Regions from separate parts of the Jeotgalibaca sp. MA1X17-3 genome, predicted to be linked through region 1. Evidence: predicted binding sites of a transcription regulator. Region 1 holds the regulator's gene; each other region holds the start of a gene.
The links. Region 1 encodes Rex, which represses fermentation and respiration genes when NADH is low (regulators of the CRP and FNR family bind a similar motif). Its sites were predicted from a motif close to TTGTGAANTANTTCACAA; they were not measured.
Positions count from the first base shown of each region.

Region 2: the regulator Rex is predicted to act here: its motif matches at 6,412-6,429, upstream of adhE (bifunctional acetaldehyde-CoA/alcohol dehydrogenase).
Region 3: the regulator Rex is predicted to act here: its motif matches at 6,772-6,789, upstream of LZ578_RS03135 (TrmB family transcriptional regulator).
Region 4: the regulator Rex is predicted to act here: its motif matches at 4,915-4,932, upstream of pflB (formate C-acetyltransferase).

Region 1 is NZ_CP090983.1:2,266,423-2,274,286, reverse strand. It holds gene LZ578_RS11305 (UDP-glucose--hexose-1-phosphate uridylyltransferase) at 1-550, shown strand, start outside; gene LZ578_RS11300 (CsbD family protein) at 591-806, opposite strand; gene tsaB (tRNA (adenosine(37)-N6)-threonylcarbamoyltransferase complex dimerization subunit type 1 TsaB) at 1,064-1,789, shown strand; gene rimI (ribosomal protein S18-alanine N-acetyltransferase) at 1,773-2,390, shown strand; gene rimI (ribosomal protein S18-alanine N-acetyltransferase) at 2,393-2,911, shown strand; gene tsaD (tRNA (adenosine(37)-N6)-threonylcarbamoyltransferase complex transferase subunit TsaD) at 2,928-3,947, shown strand; partial or broken gene LZ578_RS11275 (ABC-F family ATP-binding cassette domain-containing protein) at 3,997-5,955, opposite strand; gene LZ578_RS11270 (redox-sensing transcriptional repressor Rex) at 6,304-6,939, shown strand; gene LZ578_RS11265 (DUF4305 domain-containing protein) at 7,252-7,458, opposite strand; gene LZ578_RS11260 (CPBP family intramembrane glutamic endopeptidase) at 7,494-7,864, opposite strand, start outside.
Region 2 is NZ_CP090983.1:1,561,493-1,569,356, forward strand. It holds gene LZ578_RS07740 (DRTGG domain-containing protein) at 1-849, opposite strand, end outside; gene LZ578_RS07745 (metal-dependent hydrolase) at 886-1,566, opposite strand; gene dinB (DNA polymerase IV) at 1,685-2,815, opposite strand; gene LZ578_RS07755 (metal-dependent transcriptional regulator) at 2,851-3,501, opposite strand; gene adhE (bifunctional acetaldehyde-CoA/alcohol dehydrogenase) at 3,646-6,252, opposite strand; gene LZ578_RS07765 (post-transcriptional regulator) at 6,479-6,760, opposite strand; gene yajC (preprotein translocase subunit YajC) at 6,798-7,172, opposite strand; gene tgt (tRNA guanosine(34) transglycosylase Tgt) at 7,254-7,864, opposite strand, start outside.
Region 3 is NZ_CP090983.1:617,516-625,379, forward strand. It holds gene LZ578_RS03105 (DUF1576 domain-containing protein) at 1-47, opposite strand, end outside; gene LZ578_RS03110 (N(5)-(carboxyethyl)ornithine synthase) at 165-1,112, opposite strand; gene LZ578_RS03115 (hypothetical protein) at 1,454-2,485, shown strand; gene LZ578_RS03120 (sulfite exporter TauE/SafE family protein) at 2,556-3,458, opposite strand; gene LZ578_RS03125 (ornithine cyclodeaminase family protein) at 3,867-4,862, opposite strand; gene LZ578_RS03130 (sulfite exporter TauE/SafE family protein) at 4,900-5,802, opposite strand; gene LZ578_RS03135 (TrmB family transcriptional regulator) at 5,846-6,652, opposite strand; gene LZ578_RS03140 (IclR family transcriptional regulator) at 6,924-7,697, shown strand; gene LZ578_RS03145 (sugar kinase) at 7,858-7,864, shown strand, end outside.
Region 4 is NZ_CP090983.1:1,404,755-1,412,618, forward strand. It holds gene LZ578_RS07025 (metallophosphoesterase) at 1-650, opposite strand, end outside; gene LZ578_RS07030 (manganese-dependent inorganic pyrophosphatase) at 790-1,719, opposite strand; partial or broken gene pflA (pyruvate formate-lyase-activating protein) at 1,812-2,572, opposite strand; gene pflB (formate C-acetyltransferase) at 2,648-4,876, opposite strand; partial or broken gene parC (DNA topoisomerase IV subunit A) at 5,167-7,604, opposite strand; gene parE (DNA topoisomerase IV subunit B) at 7,640-7,864, opposite strand, start outside.

The sequences.
Region 1 (7,864 bases):
AAAAATCATTGCTGCAGGAGCAGAACTAATGGATGAGTGGAATGGTTATTGCAATGAGGAACTGAATATTTTGGCATCTACAAACGGAGAACGACATAATGCGGTAACCTTGATTGCAAGACGAAAAGGAGAGGCATATGAACTAGATGTTGTCCTACGTAATAATCGGACTACAAAAGAGTATCCAGACGGAATCTTCCATCCACATCCAGATGTTCAACATATTAAAAAAGAAAACATTGGATTAATAGAAGTTTTAGGACTGGCTATTTTACCGCCACGCTTGAAAAAAGAGCTAAAAGAGGTCGAAGCTTATCTTTTGGGTGAAGACGTTCAAATAGCGGACTATCATCAAGAATGGGCAAATCAGTTGAAAGATACACCTCATTTGACAGATGAGAATGTGACAGAAATCGTTCGACAAGGGGTAGGTAAAAAATTCCAAAGAGTGATGGAAGATGCAGGTGTTTTCAAGCAGAATAAAGAAGGACAACATGCATTTAAACAATTCACAGAAATGTTCCAAACAACTCAACTAGTAGAGAAATAAAAAAAGCGCCCATAAAGGCGCTTTTTTATATATTATTTAATTATTTTTTATGGTCATGATCTAAAGCGTCATCTACTCGATCGTGTACTTCTTTCTTGGCATCGCCCACACGTTCACGAGCTTCCCCTTTACCTTGTTGAAGCTTACCTTCAAGTTCCTTGGATGCATCGTCTGTTAAATCGCCATACTCTTCTTTTACTTTTCCGACGACTTTATCCTTCATACCTTTTAATTTATCTTCATTTCCGTTACTCATATTCTAACTCCTCCTTAAAATTTGTTAGTTCAGAAAAACTGATTGAAAAAAGGGAACGGTTTCTTTCCCTATCTATATTATTAGACATTCTCTTTACATTTGCAAATAAAACCCCTTGAAGGGACAGAGTGTCATTTGAAAAACATTAATATATATAGTAGAAAAAAATGAGTAGAAGATTTTTGGTGCGAATTAAGCTATAATATGAGTAGAGAATGAGCTGAGAAAAACCAGCTTTTAATGGAAGGAAGAACATTTTGAAAATACTCGCTATCGAATCATCAAATCAAACAATGAGCGTAGCAACCGTGGAAGATGGGCTATTGGTAGCTGAATACACCCGAAATGGAAAACTTCAGCATAGTACCCAGCTAATGCCAGCAATTGATCAGGTTATGGAAGCTAGTGGCTGGAAACCGAAAGACTTAAATCAAATAGCAGTAACCAAAGGGCCTGGCTCTTACACCGGTGTAAGAATCGGTGCGACGATTGCAAAAACATTAGCATGGACCTTACATATACCACTAGTTCCCGTTTCTAGTTTACAAGTATTAGCAGCCAATGCGCTATTATCCGAAAAGAAAATTGTTCCTTTAATTGATGCGCGAAGAAAAAATGTGTATGCAGGTGTCTACCTGATGAAAGAGGATCAATTAGAAAACCTAGTACCAGATGAACATCTTTCAAGTGAAGATTTATTCCAAAAATTAGCGGCAGCAGAAGGAACTTACTTATTTGTTGGACAAGACGTTTCTCTTTATCAAGAAAGAATTCAAGAAGTTTTAGGGGAACGAGCCCAATTTATGCCTGTACAAGATGGCCTTCCCCGGGCTACAAAATTAGCAGCACTTTCATTAATGATTCCGGCTGTTGAAACACATCTTTTTATACCAGAATATTTAAAGAAACCGGAAGCAGAAGAGAAATGGCAAGAGGCACATCAGGAAGTTCGGAAGGGTGGTTATATTGAAAGAATTGATTAATCAGTTCCACTCTCTTTTTGATAATCTTCAAAAAGAAAAGGATGAAATAAAAGAAAATGTCGCATTTTCAGAACGTACCAATTATTTACAAGATAAACATCGAGTCAGAAATGATGAAATGATCCGGATTGAAATAGGTCGAAGAAGGCATATTGCGGACATTATTGATATTGAAAGAAAAGGATATCAAGGTTTGACTCCTTGGGGCTACTCCGCGTTAGAAACCGATATATTAAGAAGCAAAAAATCTTTATATTTTGTTGCTTATCACAAAATGACCCCTATAGCTTTTTTAGGGTCTCGTCTTGAAAGTAGCAATATCCATATTACAAATATAGCGGTAGTACCGGATTGGCAAAGCCAAGGAATTGGTCGTTTATTAATTGGAAATTTAGTTGAGGTAGCAAAAATGGAGCAAGTAGCCAGTCTTAGCTTGGAAGTTAGAGTCTCCAATGAAAAAGCGAAAGCTCTTTACGATAAGATGGGTTTTGAATCTATACGTGTAAAAAAGAATTATTATCATGGTGATGGTGAGGATGCTTTGGATATGCATTTGATTGTTCGAGAGGACTTAAAAACTCTTGATGAGAAAGAGGAATAAAAATGAGCGAAATGAAAATAGAGGAAGACGGATTGAACCATCAGGAAGTAAGCAAAGGTAAAGTTATTATCCTAGATGGAAGTTCTCCTAAGACAGCAGAAGCTCTCTACTGGATTACCCTTCAAGCTAATGGAGGTCACACTACATGGAAGACCTCTTCTTTCCAAATGGAATTAGTGGATCCTAATAATTTATACTTAGGATATGAAGAAAATGGTGAATTACTTGGCTATATTGGCTGCATGTTGATTCTAGACGAAGGTTCCATTAATAATTATGGAGTTCTACCCGAGCACAAAAGAAAAGGGATTGGCTCAAAACTAATGTACCAACTATTGGAATATTGTAAAGAAAAAAGTATAGACAAGCTGTTTTTAGAAGTACGTATTTCCAATCAAGCAGCTCTTTCTATATACAAAAAAGTTGGTTTTAAACAAATTGGTTATCGCAAAGATTATTATGTAGATCCAGTTGAAGATGCGTACCTTTGCTGGCTTCCTATTGAGAAAATTTATGAGTAGCAGTAGAGGTGAAAGAATGAGTGAAGAAGACGTATATATATTAGCAGTGGAAAGCAGTTGTGATGAAACGAGTGCTGCGGTTATTAAAAATGGAAATGAAATTCTTTCCAATATTGTAGCTTCGCAAATAAAAAGTCATATGCGCTTTGGTGGGGTTGTACCGGAAGTGGCTAGTCGTCATCATGTAGAACAAATTACTCAAGTACTTGAATCAGCGCTTGATGAATCAGAGATGACGATGGAGCAGATTGATGCGGTTGCGGTAACGGAAGGACCAGGTTTGGTTGGCTCTTTGTTGATTGGAGTGAGTGCTGCGAAAGCAATGGCATATGCTCACGGGAAGCCGTTACTTGCGATCAATCATATGGCGGGTCATATCTATGCAAATCAACTCGTTCAACCATTGGTGTTTCCTTTGCTAGCATTAATTGTAAGTGGAGGTCATACAGAATTAGTTTATATGCCGGAAGATGGTGTATATGAAGTTATTGGTGAAACGAGAGATGATGCAGCTGGAGAAGCCTATGATAAAATTGGCAGAGTTTTAGGATTATCTTATCCAGGTGGAAAAGTGATGGATGAGATGGCGCATAAAGGTGAAGAAACGTTACAATTTCCTAGAGCAATGATGAAAGAAGACCACTATGATTTTAGTTTTAGTGGACTAAAGAGCTCGGTTATAAATACCATTCATAATGCAAGGCAAAAAGGAGACGATTTAGATCCTTTCAATGTTGCCGCAAGTTTTCAAGCAAGTGTGGTTGAAGTGCTAGTCACGAAAACGATTCGAGCTGCAAAGGAAAAACAAGTACAACAACTTTTACTTGCAGGAGGAGTAGCTGCAAATAAAGGGTTACGCACGGCACTGACAGAAGCTGTACGAAATGAATTACCGGATGTTGAATTATTGATTCCTCCTTTGAAATTATGTGGAGACAATGCAGCAATGATTGGTGCAGCAGCATATATTGAATTTAAGAAAGATGAATTTTCATCATTAAGTTTAAATGCTCGACCAGGTTTAATGTTAGAATAGTAAAAAAAGAAGGGGATACAATCGGAAAGCCGATTGTATCCCCTTCTTTTTATAAGTCTTCTAATTCTAAATGTAAGGATTCCCATTCTGACATAAGACTATCTTGTTGTTTTTGAGTTTCCATTAATTTTCCGTGATACTCTTGGACTTTTTCATGATCTCCAAATATTTCTGGCTTCGTAAGCTCTTTTTCGAGAGAGTGTATGTTTTCTTCAATTATTTCTAAAGTAGATTCCACCTCTTCAATCGAACGTTTTAATTTTCGTTCGATTTTTGCTTTTTCTTTACTTTCCAAGTAATCATTTTTAGTTTCTGTAGTTGAAGATACAATTTCCTTGGATACTATTGACTTTCCATTCTCTTCACTTGCTTTTAAACGTGCTAATTCAGCCTCTTCTTCTTTTTTCTGAAGATAATAATCATAGTCCCCCATGTACAATGTACTGCCTTCTTCAGAAAGTTCGACGACGGTAGTTGCGATTCGATTGATAAAGTACCGGTCATGTGAAACAAAAACTAACGTTCCATCAAAATCAATGAGAGCATTTTCCAAGACCTCTTTACTATCAATATCCAAATGGTTGGTAGGTTCATCTAGCATCAAAAAGTTATTTTTCTCTAGTGCTAGTTTACATAAAGAAAGTCGTGCTTTTTCGCCACCACTTAGAAAAGGAATCGTTTTTTCAACATCACTTCCTGTGAAAAGAAAACTACCTAAAATACTTCGAACGTCTTTTTCGTTCATCGTTGGGTGTTGGTCCCATATTTCCGCTAGAACGGTTTTATGATTGGATAGATTTTTTAATTCTTGATCGTAATATCCAATTTCAACGTTGGTCCCAAAATGGATATGTCCATCTATCATTGGAATAACATCTATGAGAGATTTCAAAAGAGTAGACTTTCCAATTCCATTGGGACCAACAATTGCGATTGCTTGGTGTTTTCGAATATCTAATTGAATGGGAGAAGAGAGCACGGTCTCTTCATAGCCAATGGACCCATTCTCTAAAGTCAGTACGACATTTCCACTTTCTTTTTCAATATCAAAAGAAAAGCGTGCTGAACGTTCATCCCCTTTAGGCCGATCCATCCGATCCATTTTTTCTAATCGTTTTCGACGACTTTGGGCCATTTTTGTTGTAGAAGCTCGAGCGAGATTTCGTGCAACGTAATCTTCTAATTTAGCGATTTCTCCTTGCTGTTTTTCATATTGCTTTAATTCTTGTTCGAATCGAGCTGCTTTTTCCTTTAAATAATAGGAGTAATTCCCCTTATATTGTTGGATGCTGCTACGACTAATTTCATAGACTCCAGTTGCTAGCTTATCTAAAAAATAACGGTCATGAGATACGATTAGTAGAGTTCCGTGATATCCTAATAGATAATTTTCCAACCATGCTAGTGTTTCGATATCTAAATGGTTTGTAGGCTCATCCAGAATAAGTAAATCATTTTTTTCCAAAAGGATTTTAGCTAATGCCAGCCTAGTTTTTTAGCCACCAGATAGTTGTTCAATAGGACGATCGTGGTCCTCATCATAGAACTGGAATCCATGGAGGACGGAACGGATTTCTGATTCATATCCGTAAGCATTTTTCTTTTGTAATTCTTGTTGAAGAAAGTCATAGCGCTCTAATGCTTTTTGATAGTCAGCTTCATCTTTTAATAAGGCTTCATCTGTTAATGCAATAGCCGCTTGTTCTGCTTCTTTTGTTAGCCGTATAACGGGCTCAAAAATAGTCAGCATTTCTTCCCAAATTGTTTTATTCGAATCGACTGCACTGTGTTGATCAAGATACCCAATGGAAACATTTCTTCCTTTAGAAACGACTCCAGCATCAGTAGGTTCAATCCCAGCTAAAATTTTTAATAAGGTAGATTTACCAGCACCATTTCTACCTACCAACGCAATACGTTCGTGATCTTGGATGGTAATATGGATGTTATCGAATAAAACGGTGGGACCGAAGTGGCGGGCTAGGTTCTGCCCCTGTAATAATATCATGTTGGTATCCTCTTTCTCTTAAGATAGTTTGTTTATTCTGAATATAACTAATAACGTTTATAGCAGGCTCTCTCATTTTAGCATATCCTATGTCGCACTGATAGAGTTAGTGATTCAGAATAATGGCATGTTCACAACTTTTTAATGTGAAAGCATCACTAATTTCTTCGTTAATACAAGAATTGTGGTCTTCCTTGTGCTTTTTTTTCACAAATCAGCTTAAAATGAAGCAACATACTGGATATTTCACAAACAAATGTTATACTAATACAGTAAATAAAAATAATGATTATATGAGATTCTATAGATAAATATAGGGAATCCCTATAAGAAAGAGAGAAAATAAAAATGTCAAACCCACATGATATACCTAAAGCAACAGCAAGACGTTTACCTATTTATCACCGTTACCTTCGTTACCTTCATGATGCTGGAAAAACAAGAATTTCTTCAACAGAACTTAGTGAGGCTGTTAAAGTAGATAGTGCTACAATCCGACGTGATTTCTCTTATTTTGGAGCACTTGGAAAAAGAGGGTACGGATATGAAGTGGAGTACCTACTGGACTTCTTTAGTAAAACCTTGAATCAAGATCGACTGACTAACGTTGCACTTATTGGTGTAGGAAATCTAGGACATGCGCTATTAAACTATAACTTTCATTTGAATAATAACGTACGAATCAGTTGTGCGTTTGATGTAAGAGATGATATTGTTGGAAAAATTGTTACGGGTGTTCCGGTTTATCCTTTGAGTGAAATGATGAACCAACTTCGTATTCAACAAATTGATGTAGCTATTCTAACAGTACCGCAATCGGTTGCCCAAGATGCTGCAAATACGTTAATCGAAGCAGGAGTGAAAGGAATCATGAACTTTACTCCAATCCGACTTTCTGTTCCCGATCACATTCGTGTTCAAAATGTAGACTTAACCAATGAGCTACAAACACTTATTTATTTCTTAGATAATGATGTTCATTAATACCTAAAAAAGACCTGTGAAATTCTCTAGAAGAATTTTACAGGTCTTTTTTTATGAAATAATTTAAAAATTAGTTTTTTTGAGATTGATAGTGTCTTAAATAGTGCTCCCTTGGCAATGTTCTTGAATAATTCTAATCTTTAATAAGACAGATGCATAAAGTGAAAGGACAGAAGCACCTTTTGGAGCTCTAGGAAATGGTAAGTGTTTATTTTCTTTTCATAAGGATATCACTGTTTAAGTGATTCAAAAAAATAGAAGAATCTAGGAATGCTTATCCCAGGTCCTTCTACATTAGAAGAGTTTTTAAAACTATTTTTTATCAATATTTTTTTTGATTTTAAAATAGGTACTTAACATTCGAATTCCTTGGACAATATTATTTGTAGCAAAAATAACACTTAAGATAGAGACAAATCCCCATCCAAATTTTATAACACCGTCAACTGCAAAATAAAAGAATAAAGCCGCAAGGACAAATTTCACTGTGATTTGAATTAATAAATCTTTTAAAGTCATATGATTCCTTTCTGATGGAGAGTTTTTTTAAGGTACTACAAAAAGAGTTCTGGAAAAAAGACTGGAAGGGAAGCAAAAGCGTTCATGATTCCATGTGCTAACATAGGAGTCAAAATGTTATTTGTTTTTCGATACAGATAACTGAACCATAAACCTAATGTTCCATAGATTAACATGTGGCCATCCATATGGGCAAGGGCAAATAACAAACTACTTACGACTGCAGCTCCGATGAAACCAATGTGGTCAACTAATTGAGTGACAATTGCTTTTCGGAAAACAAATTCCTCCATAATTGGTGCAAAGAGAGTTAACCCAAAAATATAAAGAGGATAAGTATTGGTTAGATCTAATAGGAGATCTGTATTTTGAGACCCGGGTGTGACTCCAAATATAGCCGTTTCAA
Region 2 (7,864 bases), 700 kb from region 1:
AACTTCTAGTCCGTCCCAGATCATTCGGTGTGCCACACTGGCGACACTCATATGGGTCTTAGCAGTAACAGGATCTTTTGTCATCACTCGTTCCATAGAAATACTATCTGCTTTTCCTAGTGTATCTTTTGCAGTAATCATGCCGATTAAACGCATATTATGATTCACAATTGGAAAACGAGAATGTTTGCTCTCTGTATTTAAGTTTCGATAGTCTAAAATCGTTCTATCAATCTCAAGATATCGTGTTTCTTCCAGTCTTGTATAAATATCTTCTACTAACATAATTTCTTTTTTGATAAGTTGGTCTGTCATCGCCCGGTTAATCATTGTTGCTACGGTAAATGTATCGTATGTTGTGCGAATAACGGGCATTTCTACTTCGTCTGCCAATTTTAAAATCGATTCCTCTGTATCAAATCCACCCGTAATGAGCACTGCTGCCCCTTTTTCTAAGGCATATTTTTGGATGTTATTTCGGTTTCCAACAATCATTAAGGAGCCAGGTGATATGTAGCGATCCATTGCATCTTGCTGCATCGCACCGATAATAAATTTACTGAGTGTCTTTTCTAAGCCTTCTTTTCCACTCAGAACGTCGCCTTCAATAATATTGGCAATTTGACCAAATGAAAGGGTCTCAATACTCCCTTTTGATTTGCGTTCAATTCGAATCGTTCCAACTCTTTCAATCGTAGAAACTAACCCTTCGTTTTCTGCATCTTTGATTGCTCGATAGGCAGTTCCTTCTGACATGTTTAAACTTTTAGCTATCGAACGTACCGATAGTTTTTCACCTACTGGTAGTGTTTCAATGTATTGAATAATTTGCTCATGTTTGGTTGCCATTTATTGTTCCTCTCCATACTCCTAGCTAAACGTCTGCTATATTTCTATTGATTCTCCTGGTTGGAGGATGATTCCTACATCCTTTTCAAGTAAGCAGGTAAAGTTTTCTGGATTTTGTTCAATTAGTGGGAATGTATTATAGTGAATCGGCACTGCTTTTTTAGCTTGCAAGAATGAAACTGCTTTTGCAGCATCCACTGGACCCATTGTAAAATTATCTCCAATTGGTAAAAAGGCTATATCTATTGGGAAATCTTCTCCAATTAACTTCATATCTGAGAACAGTGCTGTATCTCCGGCATGATAAATGGTTTTTCCGTTTTGATGGAACAAAAGCCCTGCTGCCAATCCTAATGTAAATAGTTTTCCATCTATGGGGTATGCTGACCCATGAATAGCTGGGGTCATTTTAATATATCCAAAATCAAATTGATGACCGCCACCCGGTTGCATCCCGTGTGTATTTAATCCTTTAGAACTTAAGAAATCTGCAATTTCTACATTCGATACAATAAGAGCACCCGTTCGTTTCGCTATCGATTCGGTATCTCCAATGTGATCACTGTGTCCATGTGTAATCATAATTACATCACATTCTACTGTTTCTGCGTCTAAATCACTTAAATCATTTCCGGTAATAAAAGGGTCTATTAATATTTTTTTACCATTTTCCAACGTTATAGCCACACAAGATTGTCCATGCCATGATAGTTTCATAGGAAGCACCCTTTCTGTTATGGTCTGTTGTTTAAAACTGTATCACTATTTACTATCGTACCATGAAAAAAAGCTTTACTCCACAAAAAAAGAAGATCCAGAGAATCTTCTTTTTTCTTTATAATTTAGTTGTCTTCCATAGTGGCAGTTGGATATTTGTATAAGATCGAGGAGCTAGTTGTGTGAGAGTTATTCCTAACAATCGGATCTCTTTGTCTATTTCTCCATGCTCTTCCCACAAAGCTATAGCTTTTGAAAAGATTTCTTCTTTACTTCCTACATAATCCACAAAACTTTTTTGTCTGGTCACTGTATAAAAATCGGCATAACGAATTTTTAAAACCACTACTTGTCCATGTACTTTATGTTTTTCCAACGATTGAGATACCGTATAGGAAAGTTTACGGATTTCTTCTTCTACCTGTTCTTCTTGTGTTAAAAAAGGGCTATACGTTAATTCTCTGCCTAAAGATTTTCTTTCACGATTTGAAGTAACAGGATTGTTATCGATTCCTCTAACTTTTCGAAAAAGAACATAACCCATTTTGCCAAAATCATCAATCAATTGATTGGCAGAAAGTCCAAATAAGTCTTTCCCATTTTTAATATTTAACTGTACTAATTTTTCAGCAGTTTTTTCTCCGACTCCATAAAACTTTTCAATTGGCAATTCAAAAAGAAAATTTTGAGCATCTTTAGGAGTAATAACCGTAAGTCCCGCCGGTTTTTTAAAATCTGAGGCCATTTTAGCAAGAAATTTATTATAGGATACTCCTGCCGAACAAGTAAGACCTACTTCTTTCCAAACTTCACTTTGAATTTTTCTAGCAATAATACTAGCACTAGGAATATTCACTTTGTTTTGAGTAACATCTAAATACGCTTCATCCAATGATAAAGGTTCAATTGTGTCCGTATATTTTAAAAAGACATTTCGTATATCAGAAGAAACAGATCGATAGTAGTCCATTCGTGGAGGAATAAAAAGAGCATGAGGACAAAGTTCAAATGCTTTTTGAGAACTCATTGCGGAATGGATTCCATAGGTACGAGCCACATAGTTTGCAGTCGTTACCACTCCACGACCTCCTGTTCTTCTTGGATCATTAGCAATAACAAGAGGTTTTCCTTTCAGAGAAGGATTATCTCTTTCTTCTACAGAAGCATAAAAGGCATCCATATCAATATGGATGATTTTACGATTCAAGTCATTATCTAATTCTTTAAATGTCAGTAATCCGTATTCCATTTCCTTGCTCCAATCATTCTAGGCACTCTTTTTATCTAGTATTTATTTACGGTAAGTTTGGATGCCGCTTTAAAGGAAATTTGATATTCATTATTGTTTTCATCATAAAAAGAAATGGGGCCTTCAAAAGATTCAACTTTTTTTATCGTATAAACTTTTTCTAAATGAATTCCTTTAGCAGAAAGGTATTGAAGAAAATCCGTTTCGTCATCCACTTCTAGTATAGTAAAGTTTTGCCCTATCTCCAATTCAAACAACTGATAGGAATCAACATCAGGAATATTTCCTTCTCTGTCTGGAATCATTCCACCATGAGGATCTGTTTTTGGAAAACCTAAGTATTGGTCTAATCGATCAATTAATTCTCCTGAAGAAACATGTTCCAATTTCTCAGCAATTTCATGAACTTTATCCCAAGAAAATCCTAGTTGTTCCGCCAAAAAAACTTCCCATAAACGATGCTTTCTAATCACCTGGTTTGCGATTAGCAAGCCTTTCTCAGTAACTTTAACCCCTTGATAAGGAATATGTGAAATAAACCCTTCTTTAAGAAGTTTAGAAGACATCTCCGTTACGGAGGCAGCTGATACGGAAAGTGCTTTTCCAATTAACTTATTATTGACTAGTTCTTTGTCTCCTCCTAGTTCTACAATGACTTTTAAATAATCTTCCTTTTGTGGAGTCATCACCTAACCTCCTTCTTTTTTAGGCACGCCTAAATATGTACTTCTAGTATACTTTTTTTGATTTTCAAAATCAACCCATAAAAGATTTATAGCTATAAAAGACAAAAAAGAACCTGGTTTAGAACCAGATTCTTTTTAAAATTATTATTTTCCGTAATATGCTGAGTAAAGAACTTCTTTTAATTCACTAATTAATGGTTGTTTTGGATTTGCAGTTGTACATTGGTCTTCAAATGCAAGCTCTGCAATTTTGTCTCCATCTTTAAGTAACCATTCTTCTGGTACTTCTTGTTCTTGGAAGCTCATTTTAATACCAACGTCTTTTCCAAGTTGTGTAATGGCTTGTGCAAGAGCTTCTACTAATTCTTCAGTTGTTTCACCTTTCAAACCAATAAAGCGAGCGATATCTGCATAATCTTCATCTGCACGGAAGTATTCATATTTTGCCCACATGCTAAGTTTCATAGGTTCTGATGCATTGTAACGGATAATGTGAGGTAGAAGTACTGCGTTTGTTCTACCATGTACTAATTCCCATAGTCCACCGATTTTGTGAGCTAGTGAGTGGGAAATTCCCAAGAACGCATTTGCAAAAGCCATTCCAGCCATTGTTGATGCATTATGAATCTTTTCACGAGATTCTTTGTCGCCATACTCATAAGAATTTTTTAAATTCTCAAATACTAATTTAATTGCTTGTAAGCTCAAGCCTTTAGTGTAGTCACTTGCTAGAACAGATACATAAGACTCAATTGCATGTGTCAATACATCCATTCCTGTATCTGCAACAACTGGTTTAGGAACACTATACACAAATTGTGGGTCAATGATAGCCACATCTGGTGTCAAAGCGTAGTCTGCTAAAGGATACTTAATGTGTGTTTCACTATCCGTAATAACAGTAAACGGTGTTACTTCAGAACCAGTACCTGATGTTGTTGGGATACATACAAGACTTGCTTTTTCCATACGGTTAATTTTATATGTACGTTTACGGATATCCAAGTATTTTTGTTTTGCTCCAAAGAAATTACTTTCTGGGTGTTCGTAGAATAACCACATTGCTTTAGCTGCATCCATTGGAGATCCTCCACCGATTGCAATAATGGTATCTGGTTCGAACTCTCTCATTTTATTGGTTCCTTGTTCAACTGTTTTCGTAGTAGGATTTGGCTCTACATCAGAGAAAATGCTATAAACTACTTTATTGGTACGTTTTTTTAGTTGTTCAATAACAACATCAACATATCCTAATTGAACCATCCCTTCATCACAAACGATAAATACACGTTCTACATCTTGCATATCTCGTAGGTAACGAACAGAGTTCTCTTCAAAGTAAATACGGTCTGGTACTTTAATCCATTGCATGTTATTTCTCCTTTTTGCGATAGTTTTAATATTTAGGAGATCAAAGGAAGTTACGTTCCCAGATACTGAGTTCCGTCCATAAGAACCACATCCTAAAGTCAATGAAGGAAGGTTATTGTTGTAAAGTCCACCGATTCCTCCTTGTGCTGAAGGAGAGTTAACTAAGATTCGACATGCTTTCATTTCTTTTCCAAATTCATTTACAAAATCTTCTCTTCTTGTATGAATAGATGCTGAGTGACCTAATCCATTTAAATTCAGCATATCTTTACATAGAGCAAATCCGTGTTTGGTTGAAGTTGCTTCCATCATTGCCAAGACTGGAGATAATTTTTCTCTAGATAGAGGGTACTTTTCACCTGCACCTGGTAATTCAACAATTAAAATCTTCGTTTCTATTGGAACTTCAATTCCAGCCAAAGCAGCAATTTTCACTGCAGGCATCCCTACGATTTGACTCTTTACACCTGTTTTTGTTTCATTCATCATTGCATCTTCTAATTGTGCTTTTTCGCTATCTTTTACGAAATAAGCTTTGCGTTTTAAGAATTCTGATTTTACTTCTGCATAAATTTCTTTGTCAACGATTACTGCTTGCTCAGATGCACAAACCATTCCATTATCGAATGTCTTAGAAATTACTAAGTCATTTACCGCTCTTTTTACATTTGCAGATTTTTCGATATAAGAAGGTACATTTCCTGGTCCAACTCCTAATGCTGGTTTCCCAGTAGAATAAGCAGCCTTAACCATTGCGGATCCACCAGTAGCTAGTACAGCAGCAACGTCAGGGTGATTCATCAGTGTACTTGTTTTCTCCATGCTAACTCCATCAACCCATTGAATACATCCTTCAGGTGCGCCTGCTTCTAAAGCTGCTTGATATAAAATTTCAGCTGCTTTCTTAGAACACTGTTCTGCACTTGGGTGGAAAGAGAAAATAACTGGGTTTCTTGTTTTCATACAAATCAAAGCTTTAAAAATAGTAGTTGAAGTTGGGTTGGTTGTTGGAATGATTCCAGCAATAACTCCTAATGGTGCGGCAACTTTAATAATTTGGTCTATTTCGTTGTCTTCAATAATTCCAACTGTTTTATTTTTCTTGATTGCATGCCAGATATTTTCAGAAGCATATATATTCTTTAGACATTTATCTTCATAAACACCGCGTCCTGTTTCTTCCACAGCCATCTTTGCCAATTGCATATGTTGATCAAGTGCACTTAGTGCCATGTGATGAACAATCTTATCTATTTCTTCCTGGTTCATTGTTTCCAAAATTTCTAATGCTTGTAGACCTTTATCTGTATACCCTGAAATAATTTCTTCAGTGGTGATTTCTTTTTTGTTTTCCTTCTTAGATTTAATATTTGTACTCATTTAATTTCCTCCTAAAGTTTGATATCCTTTTCACAAGTAATTATAAAACAAGTTGAACCAAATGTAAATAGGTAAATGTGATTTCTTTCACTATATTTAATTTAGCTGTTACAAAAGCTTTTCGACATACATTTATCCTTTTTTTTGAAACCGTTTCCATTGTGAAGTAATTAGCAATGTCGCCAAAAAAGAAGAAGACCTTATCTATTTGGACAAGGTCTTCTTCTTATAAAAATTCTTCAAAATTTATTTCGTCTAATGATGAAACTTGATAAATTTGTGCTTCTAAAGTCTTAAAATCAAAAAATTGATTGACCGTAAAATTCATAATATCAAAAACCCTTTGGTAGTAATAAGACGGAACTGAATGTTTCCATACATGATTTTTGAAACAAATATATAATTCTTTTGCTTCTATGTTATCGTACCCCTCTTTGGAAAATTCCGTTACCTTGTAATTAAACCAGGGAAGTAATTCATCATAAAAATCAGTATGCTCTTCATTCATCCGTATTCCACTCCATCATGATTTCAATATCTTCAGATCATAGGTTGGTTTCATCAGAATCTTCAGTATCATCAAACACAACTGTATCTGCTGGTTCTTCTACATCCGATTGTTCTACTATTCCGTCATTTGTAGCAATGGTTGATACATCAACAATTCGCGAAATCGCACGTTTTTCAAACGTTAAGAAGATTCCTTCGCAATCCAAGATAACTGTATTATTTGTTAAGTTTACTTCATCTACTACTCCATGAAGCCCACCAATTGTAACAACTTTATCTCCTGGTTTGATTTGATCCAACATATCTTTTGTTTTTTTCGCCTGTTTTTTTTGAGGGCGAATCAAAATGAAATACATTACACCAAAAATTAAAGCATAAAATAGAACCATCATTATTGTACTTTGTGGCATGTTATTTCCTCCATATTCTTTTTCTAATATTTTTTACTACTATATACTGTACCAAACATGGGTGCATCTTTACAGTCCCATTTAAAACTTTCTGGCATTTTCTTTATTATAGCCATATTCTTCTATAAAAGCTTCTCTGAATTCCAAAAGATTATCATCCATAATCGCTTGTCGCACATTGGTCATCAAGTTAATTAAGAAATGCAGGTTGTGGTAACTTGTTAGCCTCATACCAAATGTCTCATCTGCTTTAAATAAATGACGGATATAAGCACGTGTATAATTACGACAAGTATAACAGGAGCATTTTTCATCAAGTGGTCTAAAGTCTCGTTCATATTTTGCATTTTTAACGACTAGTCTTCCTTGGCTCGTCATACATGTTCCATTTCTAGCAATTCGAGTTGGTAAGACACAGTCAAACATATCAATTCCACGAATCACTCCATCAATCAGAGAATCCGGAGCTCCTACTCCCATCAAATAACGAGGTTTCTCATCAGGAATCTCAGGAGTAATGTAATCTAAAACATGATTCATTTCTTCTTTCGTTTCTCCAACGGATAGGCCACCAATTGAATAGCCAGGAAAATCCATTGAAAGTAATTCCTTTGCACTTTGCAATCGCAAATCTTTAAAGCCAGCTCCTTGAATGATTCCAAATAAACCTTGGGTATCAGCCTTTTGATGTG
Region 3 (7,864 bases), 750 kb from region 1:
GGTACGCTTGAGTAAGAGATTTTTTCTTCTACTGTAATCGTCGTCATAGATTTCCTCCTGTCATAAAAATAAAGGCAGAAACATGATGGCGTTTCTTATTTTTTTGATTGTAACAGAAAGGACAACTACATCACAATAGATATATTGTTTTTTTAATGTTTATTTTAATCATGCATAATCGTATTTGCTAACTCATAGAGTTTCTTGACGTCTTCTCGGTACACCCATTTACTAAAAGACTCACTGATTGCACGACTAGCTGTTTGATAATAAATAGTAGGAGCGTTATCAACACAGTAATAATAAACTCCTTTACGTTCGTATATTGGATCTTCAAAAGGTGTATATTGAATTCCTTCTATTGTGCCATCCCCATCAGCAGCTGCACCGATTATAAGAGCACCTTTTTTTATACGTTCCTGATGTTCATACGTAATAAGTGAAGGTGTACCATGAGGAATTTGAATCCCATTAATAATAATATCGAATTCTTCTATATTTTGTATAAATTCTTCCATTGTTCTTCGGTAATACATACGAACATTGGTACTATATTTAGAAATAGCATTCATTGCTCCTTGGGAAACGTTCCCAGACCCTAAAACGGCTACTCGATAAGATGCATCAGGAATAATCCCTTTATGCATTAAAGCGTGAGAAGTAGCGGAAAAACCTGCATAAAAACTATTCATATAAATAAAATTGGAAGGAATCCATGGAATTTCTATCGAACGATCTTGATAATAAATAGCAGGAGTAATATTATCCAAGTCTACAATAATGAGCTTTTTAGGAATTCCTTGACTATCCATAAAAGATTTTCCACTTATTTCAGGGTGAGTCCAGCCGATAATCATTTGTCCTTCACGAATATCATCGTAATCTGCTGGTTGAAGTACTTTTAAAGAGACAATCGTATCACAAGTAGCAAATACTTCTTTTCTACTCAGAATGGTACAACCGACCGCTTTGTAAGACTGATCGCCAATGCCCATGCTTTTTCCTAAACCTTCTTCAATAACTACTTCGTTCTCAAAATTGTGAATATCTTCTGGTAGAATGGGTATCCGTTTTTCTGCTGGATAATGGGAAATAACAAATCCAATTTTCATTTATAAATCCCTCTTTTTTTTTTTTTATATTATCAGAAATATAGTTCTGTAAAGCAGCATCACACTTAACAATACCATAAAATCGCTTTCAAATCAAAAACATCATTATATTTGCAAATGTACTAAAGGGACGATCAGCGAAAGACTATGATGAAAGGGATCAATTACTTACTCACTTTCATGAAATAAATATTGTAACTGAATAAACAAATATAACCTCAAGAAGAGACAAAGTTTTCTTCCCTTTCTATTCATTTAGATTACTTCGTTTGGTAGCCTTCTCATAATCGTTTAAAAAAGATATAATAGAGGGTAGGGAAAGACTTAGAGGGGGAACCAGGATGATTAACAAGACAATGTGGGATTTTGTGAAAAGTAAAGTAGATATGAATATTCGAGAAATAGGAAAGAACTTTCCAAAGAATACTGCTAATGGAACCTATCTTTTAGAAGATTCTGAACAAAGAATCGCAGGTTATTGGCCAGGAGTTTTATGGCAAGCCTATCAAGCTATCGACGATGAATCATACGCCATGCTTGCACGCGAATTAGAAGTAGAATTAGAAAATAGTCTTTTTGATCCTGATAAGCTCGATCAAAATGATGGAATTATGTGGACATTAACAAGTTTAGCAGACTATAAAGTGACTGGTGATAAAGATGCGAGAAAGAGAGCCTTACAAGCAGCCAACCTTCAAATGGCCCGATTTAATGTAGCAGGAAACTTTATCGGTTCGAAGTTTGAAGAAGGTGAGAATCAGTTGGTTACGATTGATTCGGTTATGGATGCCTCCTTATTATTTTGGGCAGCATCAGAAACTGAAGATATTCGCTATAAACATGTCGCCGAAGCTCATTTAACTACTATCATTCAATATTTTATTCGTGAAGATGGATCGCTCTGTCAATCTTGTCTTTTTAATTCTGAAACAGGAGAGTTTATTGAAGAAAGAGCTTCTTCTGAAGAGGAAAAACAGAGTTCTGTCGCTATGAGTTTAGCTTGGGCTATATACGGTTTTTCTCTAGCAGCTCGTTATGCGAGAAGACCAGAATATATAGACGCAGCTAAACTATTTGTAGATGACTTCTTAGAAAATTTTCAAACTTATATTAAAGTAAATCCATCGGCAGCTGCCATTACAGCAAATGGATTACTAATTTTTGCTAAACTGACTAGTGTAAAGAGCTACCGAGAAGATGCAGAGAAAATTATTACAGACTTATTTGAGCATCATAGTACGAAAGAAAATGTAGCACACCAAGGAATGATTCTATCAAATAATAAAAATGATTCTGAATCAGATATGGAAGGAGATTACTTCTTTACGGAGGCAGTTGTTTCTTTTGTATTTGATAAAGATTTATTTTGGTAAAAAAATTATACTAAAAAACGCTCTCCAGTAGAATTTCTAACTGGAGAGCGTTTTTTATTCTATTACAAGATCAAGTAGGGTCATTTGCTAAGGTATTGCTTGTGGAAGATTCTTCATGGTGTAATTCCATACTCATGGAATAAACACTGTAGAAAATAACACCTAGGACAATCCATTGTAACATGTTGGTATTCAAGCCGGTTACAAAGAATGCAGCAACTAATACACCAATCACGCCAAACACAGCAGAAAATAGAGTGATTTTACGAGAGTAAGAGTCTAATTTAACAAATTGAATACTCCCAACGGGAATAGATAAAGTACAAGCACCCATCATAATAGGAAAAGCAACACTAGGATCTAAGCCTAATGCATAAATAGTTGCCATTGTTAATGCATAAGAACCAATTCCAATATTGTTCAATGCGCCATAAATCAATGATAAACCACCTAATAAGGCTAATTTGAATCCGGATAGAGAAGTAGCTTGTCCACCAGCTGGATAGACACCCAGTTTACCAGCTAAAATTAGTCCAGCTGCTATCAGTAATCCTACAATTACAAATTTTTTAATAGTGTTCTTTGGTAGTTTAACAACAAAGCGCGGGCTGATGTAAGAACCGATTGTTTGAGCAACGATTGGAACAACTAAAGTAGCTAGTCCTACTTCAATAGAAGTGAGATAGGCGATCGCCATCACAAATACAGGAATAACCACAGCAGCATTCAATGTTCCTGGTAATTTCTTATCATTTACCCACTTTGCTTTTGGATATAAAGATGCACCAATAGCAAAGTCAGAAATACCAAAAGTAGAAAGGAAAAAAATCATGAATTGTGAAAAGGCCATTAAAATTGGATTTCCAGGTTCTTTGGCAATACTTGCTTTATGTGCAAACAAATCTTTCACGAATGTAATTAAAAAAGTACTATTAGCTACCACGATGAGAATAAAGATTATTTGTAAAATCATATTTGCTCCTCCAGTATCTTCATTTATTTTTTAAAAATCTCTTGATAAAATACACCGATAATCAAATAGTGAATTCAATTATAAGTAGGCCCAGAATAGTGCAGTAGATTTATGTTTTGAATCAACACAAATAAGTCTATCTTCAATCTTTGTATACAAAGAAATGAAACCATGTTATTAACAACGGTTTTTTTAATGAATAGACTTTCCAAGAATCATTGAATAGATTTAATAAAATATGGTTTGTACTGCCCAAGGGAGTACATAGTATAAAACCTTAAGATTTTAGAGTCAAACAAAGCGGAAGATAAAGCGCTAATTCTAGCAGATTCTTAGTGAAAACTAATTTTAAGCATAAAAAAACCCCGACGGAAGTGGAATTCGTCAGGGAATGGTACTGAAATAGAATTAAAATTCTAAAATTGAACCAATATTTACTTTTTTTGCAGCTTCATAAATTCGTTGTGCAGTGACAATGTCAAGAACGGCATTACCAGTTGTTTTAAAGAAAGTGATTTCTTCTTCAGATTCCCGTCCGGGTGTTTTCCCGTTGATTAGATCTCCAAGCTCACCAGTAATGTCATCGGAGTTGAACAAGCCATTTTCGATTGCTTGAGTAAAGTCACCACTTTCAACTAATGCATCTTTCGTGTCACAATAAATTTTGTGAGCATTTTTTAAAATGTTTGCATCAATTTCAGCCATTGCAGGCGTATAAGAGCCAACACCGTTAATGTGTGTACCTGGTTTTACCCATGAACCCTCAAAAGTTTTCACTGGAGATGTAGTAACAGAAGTGATTACATCAGATTGGCGAACAGCATCCTCCAATGAAGGAGCAGCTTCAATAACTGTATTGTATTTTTCACCATAAAGTGAAGTCATTTTATTAGCAAACTCTTTTGCTCGTTCCATATCCAAATCTGAAACATAGACTTGTTTAATAGGACGAATGGCTAAAACTGCTTCGAGTTGTGTTTCGGCTTGTCCGCCTGTCCCAATTAAGGTAAACACGGAACTGTCTTTTCGAGCCAGTTCATCGGTTCCAGCACCAGCGACAGCGCCAGTACGTAGTTGAGTAAGATACGTTCCATCCATGATGGAAGAAACTTGTCCGGTTTCTGTATCGACTAATACCATTGTTGCAGGTACACTAGTCAATCCTTTTTTGATGTTACCAGGATAAACACTGACAATTTTCACTCCTAAAGCAGAAGCGTCTGCAGCATAGCCAGGCATATAAAGGCTCTGACCTTCTTGCTCAGGTATATTTAAATTCGTTCTCAAAGGGATAGTAACCTCTCCTTTGGAATAAAGAGATAGGGCATCTTTGTCTGCTTGGATTGCTTCCCGCATGGACAATACTTCTTTCATTTCATGGTCTTTCAATACTAAGATTTGCATAAGAACTTCCTTCCTGTTCAATAATTTTTTAAAAAGATTAACCGATTGAATCTCTTGCTATATTTTGTTTTGCAATTTTATCGTTACGTAAATCCATTGCCATAGAGTAGACACTATAAAAGATAACAGCTAGTACAACCCATTGCAAGACGTTGGTATCTAGACCTTTTACTAAGAATGCAGCTACTAATACACCAATTACACCAAATGTTGCAGAGAAAAGGGTGATTTTACGAGAGTAAGAATCCAACTTGATGAACTGGATGCTTCCAACTGGAACAGAAAAAGTACAGGCACCCATCATAATAGGGAAAGCAACACCAGGATTCAAGCCAAACGCATAAATGGTAGCCATTGTTAAAGCGTATGATCCGATACCAATGTTATTCAACGCACCGTAAATCATAGAAAGAACACCTAATAGAATTAATTTAAAGCCCGTTAAAGAAGTTTCTTGTCCACCAGATGGATACACACCCAATTTACCAGCTAAAATTAAACCTGCAGCAACTAAAAGACCCGTAATTACGAATTTTTTAATGGTGTTTTTTGGTAATTTTACAACGAAACGTGGACTAACATAGGCACCGATAACTTGTGCAACAATTGGTACAAGTAGGGTAGCAACCCCAACTTCAATGGAAGAAATGTAAGCCAAAGCCATTGCTGCTACAGGAACTACACAAGCTGCATTCAAGGTACCAGGTAATTTTTTATCTCCAACCCATTTTGCTTTCGGGTATAGGGAAGCACCAATTGCAAAGTCAGAAATACCGAAAGTAGATAAAAAATAAATAAAGAATTGTGAAAAGGCCATTGCGATTGGATTTCCAGGCTCTTTTGCTAAACTTTCCTTATTTTTAACTAAATCTTTCACAAGCTGCATTACAAAAGTACCATTTACGAGAACAATTAATATAAGAATAACAGTTAATAACATTTTTTTTCCTCCATTATATAGGTATATGTTTTATTTTTTAATTTTAAAATGAAAAAATATCTCGGAGACCTTCCATATCCTCACCATAGCGCGCTTTGATCTGTTCCGGAAATTCATCAATTAAGCGTAAGCAATAGGCATCATGAATGACATATTCACTAGCAAAGAAAGCGAGCATTGGATTTTTGGTATGGATGGCTTTAGCAATTCCTTTAAAAGGAAGGGTACAGTATAAAATATCTTCTTTATCAGCAACTACAGTAATCCATCTATGACCAATTTCATCTAGTTTATCTTGCTCAAAACCATGTGGATAAAAATGAGTGAGGGTTGTATCGTAACGAGCTTCTGAATCATATAAAACGACCACAACATTTTCAATTTCATTTTGTTTTTTATTTATAAGTGCAACTAATTCATCATCTAACTCATCGATCCATATTTGAATCAACAGATTGGATGTAGCTTCTTCGATTTGTAGGATAGCTTTAGCGCGAATGCTGTTCCATTCTTCCAATTCCCAAATGGTTTGATTTTCTTCTTTTTTAACAAGTTGTGCACTTTCTTCATGAAAAATAGTCATTGTATCTTGAAAACTTCCAGTCAATAGACTAGATAATTGATCAGTCGAAATAGCTTGGTAAAGAATGGTGTTGTCAGAGGTACTTTGTTCAACAATCCCTCTAGACACTAAATTTTCTAAAAGGTTATAGATTTTGGATCGAGCAACACCAGATACTTTGCTCAGCTCATAACCAGTACAGCTTCCATGTTGAAGTAAGGAAATATATATCTTTGCTTCTGATTCTGTAAATTTAAAATCTTTTAAAACATTAATTAGATTGATCATAGGAACGTCCTTTCATGAAGCGGTTTCCAGGGCCCTGGAAATAATTAGCTTCGGAATATCGTAGTTGCTACCCTTGGTAACTCCTAGTATAGAACCATGTTCTTTCAGAGTCAATAGAAATGTGAAATAAAACACAAGTTTAATTAAAATCTCACGAAAAACTAATCTTTCATCAGTGGAATAGAGTATAGAAAAGGGTGCTGTATTGCAAATCGTCTTTTTTTGCCTTATATTTGAAAAAGAATAGCCAAGTAAGAATGGAGAAAAAAAGATGACTCAACCTTATGGAACCGTACTAATAAAAGCATCAAAAATTTTAGATTTTCTATCAACAGAGCGTTCTCCTCAACCTCTTCATATGATTGCTAAAGAAACGGAAATGACTAATTCAACAACTTCCAAAATATTAATGACCTTAGAAATGATTGGTTATGTGGAAAAAGATTCAGAACAAAAGACCTATCAGTTAGGAAATGGCTTAGTTAAATACGCTAGTCAATACCTATCTGATTTAGATATTTCTAAAATTGCCTATCCTTACTTAAAAAAGTTACATGCCTCTTTAGATGAGACAGTCCATCTTTCCATACGTAAAGCAGATGAAATTATGTATATCAATAAAATAGAATCACTTCGCCCAATTGTTGTAACAACTTCTCGTATTGGTTTTACGAAACCGATGTATGCGTCAGCGATGGGGAAAGCGATCTTGGCAGAGGAAAAAGAAGAAGAAGTAGATCGTTACTTAGAACGAACAGAATTAAAGGCTTATACTCCCCATACCATAACTAGTAGAGAAGTATTAAAAGAGGAACTGAAAATGGTTCGTGAAAAAGGATATGCATTTGATAATAGTGAAGAACAAATTGAAGTGTTTTGTATTGCCGCAAGTTTGTCTTGGGAAGATAATATCTATGGGGCATTTAGTGTTAGCATGCCAGCTTATCGACGTACAGCCGAATTAGAAGAAAAAGTAATTCATGCCATTATGGAAGTTAAATCTGAAATACTAAAAGAATTAGCCCAACTTCACTTCTATTTATAAAAGGAAAGACTACTATTTGATAGGATTGTCGAATGTGGGTTGTTCAGACTGGATTAATGATTTATAATGAAAGAGACATTTCCTATATGAATAATTGTTTTCCTATTTAGAAAGTATGTGTAAGGTATTTTAAAAAAATAATAGAAAAAGAGGGAATCATATGAATC
Region 4 (7,864 bases), 860 kb from region 1:
TAGAGACTATAGTAGCTTTTGGCTCCTAGAAAAGCATTATAATAATCATAAATACGATTGGGTAGTGGTACAACAAACTGAGGGTGTGTAACTACATGAGTCATTAGAATGATTTCCCTATCCCCCACTAGCTGAATATCGTTTTCGATTTGATCTAACATCTGCTGAGCTACAACTTGATCTGGCTCGTTCCAGTGAACAAATAATCGATCATTCCAACCTCCTACCTTCAATTTTTTATTTTCAAACTCCACCGTCGAATACTTGTCACTAGCAAAGCCATAATCATACCACCCAGGGTTGCCTACAATTGCCGTTTGATCATTTATAATAAATGGATTTCTTACTGGGGATTCTTCTCTATCTTGAAAGGCTTTGTATATTTCTTTTGTATTTGTTTCACCATTTCGAATCGACCAAAAATCATGATTTCCTGGTACAAACAAAATCTCAGATACATCATGTTCTGCCATCTGATCTAGAAATTTCAAAGAATCATGGTAGTCCGAACTAATATCTCCTGCTAACAAAAGTAAATCGATTTCATTATTATATAATAGGTCCGCAAGAAGCCGATCATATTTTTGGCCTATTTCTAATTTCTTTTCGTTCATATCAATATGCAAATCAGATAAAACTCCTATTTTCAAACGGCTCTCCTACTTTCTATTTATTCATTTCATATTCTATTTTGAGTATATCACAATTCTGAAAAACTTCTTTTCTTTACCATTTTAAAAATAAAAAAATAGACTGAACAGAAAAGACTCAGTCTATAGTTATAATGATTTATTTAGAATATGCTTTTGTAAGTTGTGGAACTACCTGTTTTTTACGAGATACAACTCCGGGAAGGAATGCTGCATGCCCTTCTAAATCAACATGGAAGGCATTTTTAACAACATCAACTCCATCTCCAACTGCTAAAATAGTAGAGTTACTTTCGATGATATCAGTGATAACGAGAACGAATAAGTCATACCCTTCTGTTGTATTTCTTGTATTCATAAGCGTACATAAGTCCTCTTTTCTTTCGATAACTTCATCAATGTCTACAGTGTTAACTTGTGCGATTCGAACGCTTTTATCACTCATTGGAAATGATTTTGCGTCCAAATCTAATAGTTCCTCATTTGATTTACTAGTTAAGTTTGTACCTGCTTTTAACATTTCTAGACCGTACTCTTCAATATCAACTCCAGCAAGAGTGGCGAGTTCTTTTGCTGCTTCCTGGTCCTCGTTGGTACAAGTAGGCGATTTGAATAGTAAGGTGTCAGAAACAATTGCCGAAAGCATCAAGCCAGCTAATGAAACTGAGATTTCTAGTCCTTTTTCTCTAAACATTTTATAAATAATTGTATTCGTACATCCTAGTGGTTCTGCACGGTAAAATAAAGGATTAGTTGTTTCAAAATTTGAAATACGATGATGATCAACCACATATTTTACTTCAACATCTTTAATATCAGAAACACTTTGCTGCGCTTCGTTATGATCTACTAAAGCAACTGCCTTTGTTTCATTAGAAGCCGTATGAATAACTCGAGGTGCTTCTGTATGAAAGTGGTTTAAAGCATACGCTGTTTCTTCATTAGGAGCTTCTAGTGCAACTGCTTCTGCTTCTACTCCTATTTCATTTAGATAATGTGCAAATGTGATTGCTGATGCAATTGCATCTGTGTCTGGATTTAAGTGTCCAAATACTAATAACTTTTCCATTAATCAATTCTCCTTTTTATATGTTCTTTCAATCATAATAAAAAAAAGGAAAAGGGCAATAAATAATCATGCCCTTCCCTTTTATTATTCTTTTAAAGTTGTTGATACCCCATATATTCGTCACAACGTAATAATTTACGAGCATTTTCTACTCGAGCAGCAGTTGGAGGATCAATTCCTTCTAATTTATAGGGAATTCAAGAGTTTCCCATTTATAAACCCCCATTTTATGATAGGGAAGAATTTCTACTTTAACTACATTTTTCAAGGTAGCAATAAAATCTCCTAGGCGTGAAAGGTACTCATCATAATCTGTCCGTTCTGGAATAAGTACGTGACGAATCCATACAGGTTTTCCGATTTTTGATAAGTATTTTGTCATTTCAATAATACTATCATTTGGCCACATCGTAAGTTCTTTGTGTTTCAAACGATCAATATGTTTAATATCCATTAAAATTAAGTCAGTTACAGCCATCAATTCTTCAAAACGACTAAAGAATGGCTCATCGTAAGTAAAGGGTTGTCCACATGTATCTAGTGCCGTGTGGACTCCTTCTTTTTTAGCTTTTGTAAATAATTCAATCAAAAAATCGATTTGGAGTAATGGCTCACCGCCACTGATCGTGATACCACCCTTGGAACCCCAGAATTCTTGATATTGAAGAGCCATATCTAGCACTTCATCTGTTGTCATTTCAGTTCCGCCACCTATATCCCATGTATCAGGATTGTGACAGAATTGACATCTCATTCTGCAACCTTGCATAAATACTATAAAGCGGATTCCAGGGCCATCAACAGAACCAAAACTTTCCGTCGAATGTACGAAACCAGTTTGAGGTGAGGTCATCATCATTAACTCCTTTTTCATCAATTAATAGAAAAAGGATAGATATTATATCTATCCTTTTTTTATTTTTTAAATTTACATACTTTCGTGCATTGTACGATTGATAACATCCATTTGTTGCTCACGAGTCAATTTAATGAAGTTTACTGCGTAACCAGATACACGTATAGTCAATTGTGGATAGTTTTCTGGATGGTCCATTGCATCTAGAAGAGTCTCTCTGTTAAACACGTTCACGTTTAGATGGTGTCCACCTTTTTTAATGTATCCGTCTAACATATTTGAAAGATTTTCTTTTTGAACTTCTTCTTCACGTCCTAAAGCTTTAGGAATGATAGAGAATGTATTGGAAATTCCATCTAATGAATATTTGTAAGGGATTTTAGCTACAGATGATAGGCTAGCTAAAGCTCCATGAGTATCTCTACCATGCATTGGGTTAGCACCTGGTGCAAATGGTTCACCTGCAAGTCGACCGTCAGGAGTAGAACCAGTTTTCTTACCATATACTACGTTAGAAGTAATGGTTAAAATAGAAGTAGTTGTAACAGAATCTCTGTATGTATGGTGTTTTTGAACTTTTTTCATGAATGATTTCAACAAATCGATTGCGATTTGGTCTACACGATCATCGTTGTTACCATATTTTGGATAGTCGCCTTCAATTTCAAAACCAGTTGTAATACCATCTTCGCCTCTGATGACTTTAACTTTTGCATATTTGATTGCAGAAAGTGAGTCAGCAGCAACTGAGAATCCAGCGATACCAGTTGCCATTGTACGCATAACATGAGTATCGTGTAGTGCCATTTCTAAGGACTCATATGAATACTTATCATGCATGTAGTGAATTACATTTAATGTATTAACATATAACTTAACAATCCATTCCATCATTACATCATATTTTTCCATTACTTCATCATAATCTAAATATTCAGAAGTGATTGGTTGGTATTTAGGTCCAACTTGTTTCTTAGTTTTTTCATCAATTCCACCATTAATTGCATAGAGTAATGTTTTACCTAAGTTTGCACGAGCACCAAAGAATTGCATTTGTTTACCAATCTTCATTGCTGATACACAACATGCGATACCATAGTCATCGCCCCACTCTGGACGCATTAAATCATCATTTTCATATTGAATAGCACTTGTGCTAATTGAAATTTTAGAACAGTAGTTTTTAAAGCCTTGCGGAAGCATAGTAGACCATAGAACGGTTAAATTAGGTTCTGGTGCTGCTCCTAGGTTCTCTAGCGTACGTAAGAAACGGAAGCTACTCTTTGTAACCATAGAACGTCCGTCAAGTGCCATTCCACCAATTACTTCTGTTACCCATTGTGGATCTCCAGAGAATAGTTCTTGGTAATCAGGTGTTCTTGCATACTTAACCAAACGTAATTTCATTACGAAATGATCAATAATTTCTTGAGCTTCTTGTTCAGTGATAACTCCATTTTCCAAATCACGTTGAATATAAACGTCTAGGAAAGTTGAAGTACGTCCTAGAGACATAGCCGCTCCGTTTTGTTGTTTTACAGCTGCTAGATATCCGAAGTACAACCATTGGAATGCTTCTTGCGCATTTTTTGCTGGTTTAGAAATATCAAATCCATAAATATTTCCTAACTCTTTCAATTCTTTCAAAGCTCTATACTGCTCACTGAATTCTTCACGTAAACGAATGATATCGTCTGTCATTGTTCCATCGCCGATATTTTCGTATTCATTTAACTTATCTTGCATAAGGTAGTCTACACCGTATAAAGCTACACGGCGATAGTCTCCAATGATTCGTCCACGACCATACGCATCTGGTAGACCGGTAATAATACCTGCGCTGCGAGCTGCACGCATTTCTGCTGTATAGGCATCAAAAACTCCTTGGTTGTGAGTTTTTCTATAATCACGGAAGATTTTTGAAATTTCTGAATCAATTTCATAGCCAGATTGAGAAGCCGCTTGCTCACTCATTCTTATTCCACCAAATGGCATTAAACTTCTTTTTAGTGGCTTTTCAGTTTGAAATCCAACAATTTTTTCTTTATCTTTATCGAGGTAACCAGCATCATGAGAAACAATAGTTGAAACCACTTTTGTATCCATATCTAGAACTCCACCAGCATCTCGCTCTTGCTTCGTTAATTCCATTACTTCTTCCCAAAGTTCTTTCGTATTTTCTGTTGCTTCAGCTAGGAATGCTTCGTCACCTTTATATTCCGTATAGTTATTGAGAATGAAATCGCGAACGTCAACTTCCTGTTTCCAAGTTCTTCCTTTGAATCCCTGCCATTGTTCCATGAGCTTGATTCCTCCTAAAAATATTTTTGTTTTTTTATTAGTGATATATGTAACACGTTTTATATTTATAGTATAACACGTTAAAAAGATTGTGCAACACTTATCAATTAAAAAATCAATTTTTTCTTTTTTATTTATCTATTTCGCCCATAAGTCTATTCTGACAACCTTTTAAAAAAATATATTTTTAAAAAAATCTGCTACTTATTTCACTTTCTGTGTGAAACAAAAAGAATCGAACTGTATTATATAACAGTTCGATTCTTATCTTTTTGTACTAAAACACATTTTTATTTTAGTGTTTGTGAAGAAAAAAACATTTTTCTTACGGAGAATACTTCTCCCTCACTTTGCTCATTTAAAAATGAAGATCCGTTACTGTATCGAGGAGTATAAGAAATATCTTTATTTACAATTTCTTTTTCTGCTCCCCGAGAAGTTTTAATGGAATAGATGGTGTTCAAATCAGAAGTCTCATCCATATAAATAACTCGATGTGGATTTGTTTTCAATTCTTTAAGAAGTAGAACGCCCCGCTTCGCTCTTCCCGTTCGGGCAACCTCACCTGAACGGAATCGTTTAACATTTCCTCGTTGAGTTATAATTAGGATTGGATACTTATCGTTTCCTTCTTCAAATACTACGCCGCCCACTACATAATCCTCTTCTTTAAGATTAATAGCCTTTACTCCACTTGTTCTAAGCCCAGTAATGGTTGCTTCCTCTACCAGGTATCGCAAGGCATAGCCACTATGGGTAATTAAAAAGACTTCTGGATTTGCTTGTCCTTCAACAAAATGAATACTTTGCACAACATCTGTTTTAGTTTTTAATTTAATTGCAACACTTTTTTCTTACGATATCCTCTAAAGGTTTTGTATTCAGAAAGTTCACTCTGTTTAATAAATCCTTCCTTGGTTATAAAAAGAACTTGCTTGTTTTCTTTATACTTGTCACCATTTGGTAGGATTTTTGCAGCTATCACTTCTTCTTCGGAATTAAAGGGGATCGTTTGGGATAAATGGTGACCCATTTCTTTCCATTTTAGTTCTGGAAGTTCATGAATAGGAAAATGAATATAATCCCCCTTATTTGTAAAAATTGCAATAGCATCCAGAGTAGATGCTTTTTCAATTAACAATGGTTGATCTCCATCACGCATTCCGATACTTTCTAATTCAGAAGCACCAAAAGAACGTTGGTTTGTCCGTTTATAGTATCCCTCTTTAGTTAATACGACATACACTTCTTCTTCGGCAATCAAAAACTCGGTTTCAATTTTAATTTCATCAATTTCTTCTTCTACAATCGATCTTCTCGGTGATGCGAACTTTTTCTTAATTTCAGAAAGTTCATTTTTCATCACTTTATACAAAATCTTCTCATTTTTTAAAATACTATTGTAAGAAGCAATTTGTTCGTTTAATTCTAACTTTTCATTTTGTAAAGCCACAATATCTGTATTCGTTAATCGATACAATTGTAAAGAAACGATTGCTTCTGCTTGAATTTCTGTAAAATTAAAGGATTTCATTAAGTTTTCTTTAGAGTCTTTTTTATCTTTACTATTACGAATCAGATGAATAACTTCATCCAAAATCGACATCACTTTAATAAGAGCATCTACAATGTGGAGACGTGCTTCTGCTTTTCTAAGGTTATAATTTGTTCTACGAGTGATTACTTCTTTTTGATGGCCAACATATGCTTGTAAGATATCAGCTAACCCAACTTGCTTCGGACGTCTCTCATCAATTGCCACCATATTAAAATTATAATTAATTTGTAAATCGGTGTTCTTAAATAGATAATTCAAGATTCCGTCTGTATTGGCCTCTTTCTTCAGCTCTATCACAATTTGAAGACCGGTTCGATCAGACTCATCCCGAACTTCTGCTATTCCTTCTATTTTTCTATTGATTCTTATTTCATCAATCCGTTTAACAAGAACCGCCTTATTTACTTCATAGGGAATTTCATTAATCACAATTTGTTGTTTCCCACCACGTAACTTTTCAATCTCCGTTTTAGAGCGAACAACTACTTTCCCTTTTCCAGTTTTGTAAGCACTTTTTAATCCTTCTAAGCCTTGAATAGTTGCTCCAGTAGGAAAATCAGGTCCTTTCACATATTTCATTAACTGACTTAAGGTTGCATTTGGATGATCAATCAAATGCAAGGTAGCATCAATTACTTCTCCTAAGTTATGAGGAGGGATATCCGTTGCGTACCCTGCAGAAATCCCAGTAGTTCCATTAACTAGCAAGTTAGGATAGCGTGCTGGTAAAACAATAGGCTCTTCATCTGTATCATCAAAGTTTAAAATAAAATCTACAGTTTCTTTATCAATATCACGTAAGAGCTCTGCAGATATTTTAGACAGACGTGCTTCGGTGTACCGCATCGCTGCTGCTGGATCTCCATCCATACTTCCATTATTACCGTGCATCTCAATTAGAGGCTCCCGCATCTTCCAGTCTTGACTCATTCGTACCATCGCCTCATAAACACTAGAATCTCCATGCGGATGATAGTTTCCGATGACGTTTCCGACGGTTTTTGCTGATTTTCTAAATTGTTTTTCGGATGTATTTCCACCTACGTACATAGCATAAAGAATCCTTCGCTGTACAGGTTTCAATCCATCACGTATATCTGGAAGGGCACGGTCTTGAATAATGTACTTTGAATAGCGACCAAAACGATTACTCATGATGTCTTCCATCATCAACTCTTTTATTCCTTGTTCTTGTGCTTCTCCCACTACCTGTCACCACTTTCAATATGAAGCTCTATTTGATCAATTTCATCGCTTCTATCTATTAATTTTTCTTTTTTATCTTTTTTCATTTGTTTTTTTACTTCTTCTGAACCTTCATTCACTTCATTTAAATCAATGGAATCGTCTTCTAAAATGCTTTTTTCTTCTTCCATAGAGAATTCAACATTTTTCTCGATCCATCTTCTTCTCGGCTCTACTTTATTTCC